3 regions of the Kitasatospora sp. NPDC001175 genome follow, and region 1 is predicted to be linked to each of the others. Evidence: riboswitches for the same ligand, from Rfam matches in the RefSeq annotation. Region 1 holds a riboswitch; each other region holds the start of a gene.

What was found. A riboswitch is a leader RNA that binds a small molecule or an ion and turns the genes downstream of it on or off. The one in region 1 is predicted to bind guanidine.
Region 2: linked by a shared signal. The riboswitch ahead of ACWDAK_RS33150 (MBL fold metallo-hydrolase) and the one ahead of ACWDAK_RS38940 (CBU_0592 family membrane protein) in region 1 are both predicted to bind guanidine.
Region 3: linked by a shared signal. The riboswitch ahead of ACWDAK_RS38585 (Ohr family peroxiredoxin) and the one ahead of ACWDAK_RS38940 (CBU_0592 family membrane protein) in region 1 are both predicted to bind guanidine.

What each region holds. Positions count from the first base shown of each region.
Region 1 is NZ_JBSFJU010000119.1:6,643-8,893, forward strand. It holds gene ACWDAK_RS38935 (sigma-70 family RNA polymerase sigma factor) at 1-45, shown strand, start outside; guanidine-III (ykkC-III) riboswitch at 919-989, shown strand; partial or broken gene ACWDAK_RS38940 (CBU_0592 family membrane protein) at 998-1,201, shown strand; gene ACWDAK_RS38945 (ACT domain-containing protein) at 1,274-1,666, shown strand; gene ACWDAK_RS38950 (hypothetical protein) at 1,797-2,251, shown strand, end outside.
Region 2 is NZ_JBSFJU010000068.1:31,287-33,537, reverse strand. It holds gene ACWDAK_RS33160 (GNAT family N-acetyltransferase) at 1-401, opposite strand, end outside; gene ACWDAK_RS33155 (TetR-like C-terminal domain-containing protein) at 517-768, shown strand; guanidine-III (ykkC-III) riboswitch at 976-1,043, shown strand; gene ACWDAK_RS33150 (MBL fold metallo-hydrolase) at 1,055-1,948, shown strand; gene ACWDAK_RS33145 (hypothetical protein) at 2,039-2,251, opposite strand, start outside.
Region 3 is NZ_JBSFJU010000115.1:1,477-3,727, reverse strand. It holds gene ACWDAK_RS38595 (hypothetical protein) at 1-275, shown strand, start outside; gene ACWDAK_RS38590 (hypothetical protein) at 217-621, opposite strand; gene ACWDAK_RS38585 (Ohr family peroxiredoxin) at 699-1,151, opposite strand; guanidine-III (ykkC-III) riboswitch at 1,226-1,288, opposite strand; gene ACWDAK_RS38580 (YVTN family beta-propeller repeat protein) at 1,849-2,251, opposite strand, start outside.

The DNA.
Region 1 (2,251 bases):
ACGGACGGCCTGCTCTGGACCCTCGACCTGGGCAGCCCCGGCTGACAGCCCTGCCAGTCCGCTACTCGCGTGCCACTCGCAGCAGGTGTGTGGCAGGCCCCGGAGGTCGGGGTGCCGGTGCTGATGGTGGAGGTCGACCGCGCCACGATGGCGCCGGCCCGGGTGGCGGCGAAGTTCACCGCCTACCGCGGGCTGTTCCGCGTGAAGGTCCGGGACAACGACCCGGCCCTCACCGACGAGGAGCCGGCCGACCGCACGGTGCACTGGTGGCGTCGCGCCCCGGGCACACCCGCGCCGGGTACCCGCCGGTCGCCCTGGCCGTCACCGACGCCGGACCGGTCGGTCTGGCCAACCGGCAGCAGGCCGTCGCGGACCTGTCCGCCGACTGCTGGGGCGGCAGTTGGTGGACCGTCACGCGGCACGACAACGACGACGGCTTGCGCGAGTACGACGACGCCGTGCCCATCGTCGCCACCACCCTGGAGCTCCTGGCCGAGCACGGCCCGCTCGGCCCCATCTGGTGGCGCTACGGCCGCCCCCCGGCGGGCGGGGAGGGCCGGGCCGCCAGCTCTCACCGTTCTGCCGCGGTCCCGATCCCGCAGTTCCACTCGGGCGCCTCGCAGCCTGTCTGCGCGGGGCAGGAAGGGCTCCCGTCACCGCCCCGGCGGGCGGTTACCGCTGTGCCGGGGTCTGGCCTGGGCGCAGCGGTGACAGGTCCTCAGGGCTCCTGCAGGGCCCCGGCCCGGACGACTGGGGGCTGGTACCTCGGCGCTGTCCCGGCATGGTTCGCCGGGCCTCGGAACTCGTGGGCTGGGATCGGGTGGGACCCCGCCGGGTGGCCGTGTGTTGTGTGGTTGTCGGTCCTGGTCGCTGCCATCCGGTTGCGTCCGGGTTGCGCCGTCTGGGCTACAGCGAGCGGCGGTGACGCCGTTTTGGCGTCGCCCCGGACGAGAGCGTTGCCGTACCCGGTCCAGCAAAGACGGCTCGCAGCGCACTCATGCATCGCATCGATCTCGTCGAAATCACCGGTTCCCTCCTCATCCTCGTCGCCTTCGTCGCCGGTCAGGCGCGGCTCCTGCGCGGGGACTCGCGCACCGCCCTGTCGCTGAACCTCGTCGGCTCGGCGACCCTCGCGGTGATCGCACTGCGCCAGGGGTCCTGGGGCTTCCTGTTGCTGGAGGGCACCTGGGCCCTTGTGTCCGCCGTTTCCCTGACCGCCGTGCGCCCGCGCTCGGCGGATCGTTCCGAACACCACACTCCCGAGGAGACCCCCGTGGCAGGAGAGAAAGACCTTCGCAAGCTGCTCGCCGGAATGAGTCCGCAGCTCAATGCGGGCGAGTACGTGTTCACGGTCGCCCCCGACGGCCGCATTCCCGCCGGCGTCCGTCCTGTCGTCACCGTTGCCGAGGAGGAGGGCCTGACCCTCGTCCTGCCGAAACAGGATGCCGACCGGGCAGGCCTGGCCTACGACTACGTCGCTGGCTGGATCACCTTGCGCGTGCATTCCGCGCTGGAGGCGGTCGGCCTCACAGCGGTCTTCGCCGAGGCCCTGGCCCAGGTCGGACTCAGCTGCAACGTCGTCGCCGGCTTCCACCACGACCACCTGTTCGTTCCCTACGCCGACGCACCCCAGGCCCTGGCCGCCCTGAAACAGCTCACCCACTGACGGACACGGCACGCCCCCCCCGGGCCGCCCCGCGCACGGAGATGCGCGGGGCGGCCCGGGGCGCCGACCGCTCTGCCGCGCCGCACCCGGACGGCTGGAGCTGGCCCTGTACAGCAGCCGGCCCGCGCCCGTGGACCGGGACCTGGGCCGCCCGATGCACGACTCCCCGCTGGTGCGCGGCGCGATGTGGCTACGCTGGACCGGCCACGACGGCATCCGCACCCTCCACCAGGGCGCCGACCTGGACCGCGGCTGGACCGAGAAGGACGTCGACGGCCTGGACGGATGGGTGGCCCTGGTCGGCGGCCGGATCGTCCTCGGAGCCCAGCCGGGCACCCTCCCGGAGCCCATCGTCCACGCCGAGGCGTGGCAGGCCGGCGCGATGCTGCACGCAGCCCTCGCCCAGCACCCGGGCCACCCCGACCGCGCCCCGGACGAGGACGACGACCAGGAGCACGGGCTGCTCGGCGACGTCCCTCACCGGGTCCGCCGCCGGGCGGCCGGGATGACCCTGGAGACCATCCAGCAGGCCCTGCACCGGGCCCGGGACGACGAGCGCACCGCCGACCGGTACGCCGACGCCGG
Region 2 (2,251 bases), on a different contig from region 1:
TCGAGCCGAGGGATCCGCAGTTCGCGGAGGGCCCAGCAGGTCACTGCGCCGAGCGCGGCCGCGGCAGCACCCTGACCACGCGCCGACTTGACGACCCAGTAGCCCAACGACGCACGGCCCTGCACCGAGTCCTTGAGCATCAGCCCCACGTAGCCGACCGGCCGACCGTGCGAGTTCACGATGACGAACGGATATGCGGTCCTCGCGGTCACGCGGCCCCACTGCCGTTCGACGAACGCGACACCCGCCGGCTCGGAGTAGGGCGAGGGCACAGTGGTGATCAAGGGGATGTAATCGTCCTCCGACGCCTCCCGGACGAGCCGAAGGTCCGAAAGGTGCCACGGCCGAAGCGTGAACCCTCCATCAACGGTGAGTTCAGGCATGTCAGGCGGCAGTTCCATCCGCCCATCGTGCCGTGGTGCAAGACCGGTTGCACTCGGATTTCGCACAGGGAACCGCGCCCCGCTCCGGCCGCTCGGGTTGACCGGGCGGACGACCTCGCGGCGGTCGCCGGCGATGTTCCTCCTCGACACCGGCCTCCCGTTCGCCGACGCGGCTACACCGGCCCCGCTGCGCGAGGCGTTCGACACACTGCTGGACACGCTCGGCAACCTCGCGGGAGACGCCGAACCGGCGCTGTTCGTCGAGGTCTTCTGGTCGGCCCTGCACGGCCTGGTCTCGCTCACCAGCTCGGGCCGGCTTCCCCGGCGGGAGGCGTCGCGGCGGCTCGAGGTCCTGGTGGACCGGTTCGCGGGAACGGGACACTGACGGGCGGTCACCGCTGCGGAAGGGCCGATCGGGTGAACCCGGCTCGCCCAACACCGGCTCGGCCACTTGCGCCCGCCCGGCAGCGCGTAGCACACCGCACTCGCGTACGAGAGTACGGCGATGTGGCCGGCGGGACCAAGTCCCTTACCGTGGCGGCGAGTCCAGGTCGTGCCGATCGCAGTCGGCACTCGCCGTGGTACCGTCCCCGCGGAGGCTCAACAGTGCCTGCCCCGGACGAGATGTGCGCCGTACCCGGCCTGCCAAGACGACGCACTGAGGAGACGTCGTGGACGCGGGCACGTTCTGGGTCGATCTCGCCGGCACGGCTCCCGAGCCCCGTGCGCTGGACGTCCGGTGGATCCACGGGTCGCCGTCAGCCAAACACAACACCGACCCGGACATCCAGGTCCACGCCTACGACCGGCACACGTACATCCTGCGGCAGAACATGGCGGTCGACTACGAGGCGCCGTTCCTGTTCCTGCTGTTCGGGAACGCCCAAGCGGTCCTGATCGACACCGGAGCCACCGCTTCCGCGGAGTTCTTCCCCTTGCGCCGGGTGATCGATGAACTCGTCGACGGGTGGCTCGCCCGGCACCCACGGGAGCGGTACCACCTGCTGGTCCTGCACACCCACCCGCACGGCGACCACATCGCGGGTGACCCCCAGTTCAGCGACCGCCCCGACACCACGGTGGTGGGAGCGGACCTGGCCACCACCCGGAAGTACTTCGGGTTCGACGAGGACCCTGACGCCGTGGCACAAGTCGACTTGGGTGGACGGGTGTTGGAGTGCCTGGCCACCCCGGGTCACCACGAGGCTGCGGTCACGTTCTACGACCCGTGGACCGGATTCCTGCTCACTGGCGACACGGTCTACCCGGGCCGGCTCTACATCCAGGACTGGCCCGCCTTCGCCCGCAGCATCGACCGGCTGATCGAGTTCTCCGACCGCCGGCCGGTCACTCACGTGCTGGGCTGCCACATCGAGATGACCAGGCAGCCGGGTGTGGACTACCCGATCCGCACCACCTTCCAGCCCGACGAGCCCCCGCTTCAGCTGACCACCGGCCACCTGCACGACATCCGCGCGGCGATCCGGGAGGTCGGCGACGATCGGCCCAGCCGACGCGCCTTCCCCGACTTCGTCCTCTGCCCCTCCGACCCGCCGCGCGACTGACCGGGACTTCCTGCGGGCCACCGCGCGGGTCCAGGGCCCGACGCCTCGTGAGGCGGTGGCGCCCCAGGACGGCATACCGGCAGACCGGTCTCAGGACGGGTGGCGCCGGTCCTCCACCGTCCAGCCGTCTCCGAGCTCACGGCGCAGGGTCTCCAGCGCGCCGTCCGCCTGCCGGTCGAACTGCTCGCGCTGCTCCTCGGACCACGGAGACGGACCCCCGGGGTCGTCCCAGTCGAGAGACGACTGATACCGCTCGCAGAGGCCCTCCAGTCGGATCCGGGTGTCAGGAGTGATCGGGAGGAG
Region 3 (2,251 bases), on a different contig from region 1:
TGATGCCGACCCTGGCCTGTGCCGACTGCGGCCAGGTCCCCGAGCAGGAGAGCACCTACGAGTACGGGCTCCATGGCCAGTGGACCCGCGGCCCCGGCGGCCGCTGCTACCACGAGCACGAGGAACGCCAGGAGAAAGCCGCCGCGAACCGGGCCGGCCTCCAACTGTCGTGTCCGGGCACGGTTTCGGGCCGCTACCGGATCCCCGGCTCCGGCTTCAGGCCCTGGGCAACCCGACCACCAGGTAGGTTCCCGCCTCGCCGTCGACATGGATGACGTGCCTTCCCACTCGCACCACTTGGCAGCCCTCCGCGCGCCAGGAACCGGCCTCGCCCTCACAGCCGCGCAGCGGTGTCCAGATCTCCAGGAACGTACTGCCGTCCGGATTGGATCCGGACTCGACCAGGTTCTCCCCGTCCCAGCGCAAGGCGCCCAGGTCCTCCCCAGGCTCACCCACCTCGTGGTGGAATCGGACCTGCGCGCCGTCAAAGGACGTGGTGCCGGCGAATCCGGCGTACTGGTCCCCGATCTGCAGCCACACGGCCTCGCCCTCGTCGATCAGCGGGCCGCCGTCGCGGCTGATGCCGAGCCGGCGCCACCCGCCGCGCGTAGGGGGGCGCACGACTGTCGCAGCCGATCGGCTCTGGGCGCAGGCGAACGAGGCGGTCGCGGTTCCGGACCGGTTCGGTGTCGGCTCCATCAGATGTCGCCCCCGGCCCCGCCCGCATCGAGCGCCACGATCGACAGCGGGATGTTGCCACGCACGGCCTGGGAGTAGGGGCAGACGGCGTCGGCCCGGTGCAGGTAGGGAAGCAGGTCATCGGCCTTCCAACCCGGTACCGCGACCGACAGTGTCACAGCCAGACCGTATCCGGCGGGTGTGGCGGTCGTCCCCAGCTCAACCTGGCAGGTGACCCGAGCAGCCGTCGTGTCCAGGCCGCTGTCACCCGTTACCTCGGCCAACGCGGACCCGAAGCAGGCCGCGAATCCGGCGGCGAACAACTGCTCGGGATCGGTGGCCTCCGGCACTCTCTTGCGCGGCGGTGCCAGTCGCGCCGCGAGATGCCCGTCATCGGTGGCGACGGTGCCGTTCCGGCCGCCGACAGCATTCGCAGTGGCCGTGTACAAAGTCCTGGTCAGTGGAACGGTCATGCCGGACTACCCTCCGCGAGACGCCAGCCCCCTCCACCTCGGAAAGGGCCATCCAGTGCCGTCAAGGCGGCAACGGGGCGTCGTCGTGCATAACCGGGTACGGCGCGTCTCGTCCGGGGCCGAAGCTCAGCCGCCGGTCAGAATACCCACTCCTCGCCGAGGCAACGTAGCCGGCCAGGCAGCGCAGTGCGGGTCGGGCTCATGGAGCGCCGACGCCGGGACATCACCGAGGGAATCGTCGGGTTGAGCATGAGCGGTAGGGCCTGGGTGGGACCCGGCCTTTGTCCGCCGGCTGTCCGCGTGCTCGTGGTGGCCCCGCCGCGCCCGGTCGTGGGCGGCCAGGTCCGGGTCCTGCTCGGGCAGGGGCTGCGCCCCTGCCCACCTCGCCGCGCCGCCGCCCCCGGTTGGCTGGGTGGTCCTCCTGGAGGTGGTGATTGTGAGTGGTGTTGCGCCCGTCGGCGCCCCTGGTGGCCGGGGTGGGTGTCCCCATGCTCTCCATGATGGACATCATCCTTACCGGGGCCGAAGCCCCTGACCAGGGGTGTCCGTCAAAGTGAATCAAGCCCGTTGTGGTTGTGTCTCCGTGGCCCCCGTGGCCCCCGTGGCCCCCGTGGCCCCCGTGGCCCCCGTGGCCCCCGTGGCCCCCGTGGCCCCCGTGGCCCCGCAGCTGGCACGGCGGCTGCGGGAGCCGGGTGGGTTATGGGGCGCAGACGGCGTAGGGGGTGACGGTGGTGTAGTTGGTGTTCTGGTTGTCGGCGAGGACTTGCCAGGTGTTGCCGACGGGTCGGCTGGTGACCTGGATGGGTGGGACGGCGCCGCCGCTTTGCTGGTATCCGCCGCCGGTGATCACGTGGCCGGTGGGGCAGGTGGCGGTGGCCACCACCGGGACCCTGGCCGTGGCCACCCCGCGGGGAGCGGTGCCAGAGGAGAGGGTGGTGGTGACGGTGTCGGTGGCCGTGTTGATCACCGACACGTTGCTCGAGTTGGTGTTGGTGACGTAGGCGCGGATACCACCCGGGCTGAACTCCACCGCGAACGGCGACAGGCCGACGGGGATGGTGGTGGTGACGGTGTTGGTGGCGGTGTTGATCACGGACACG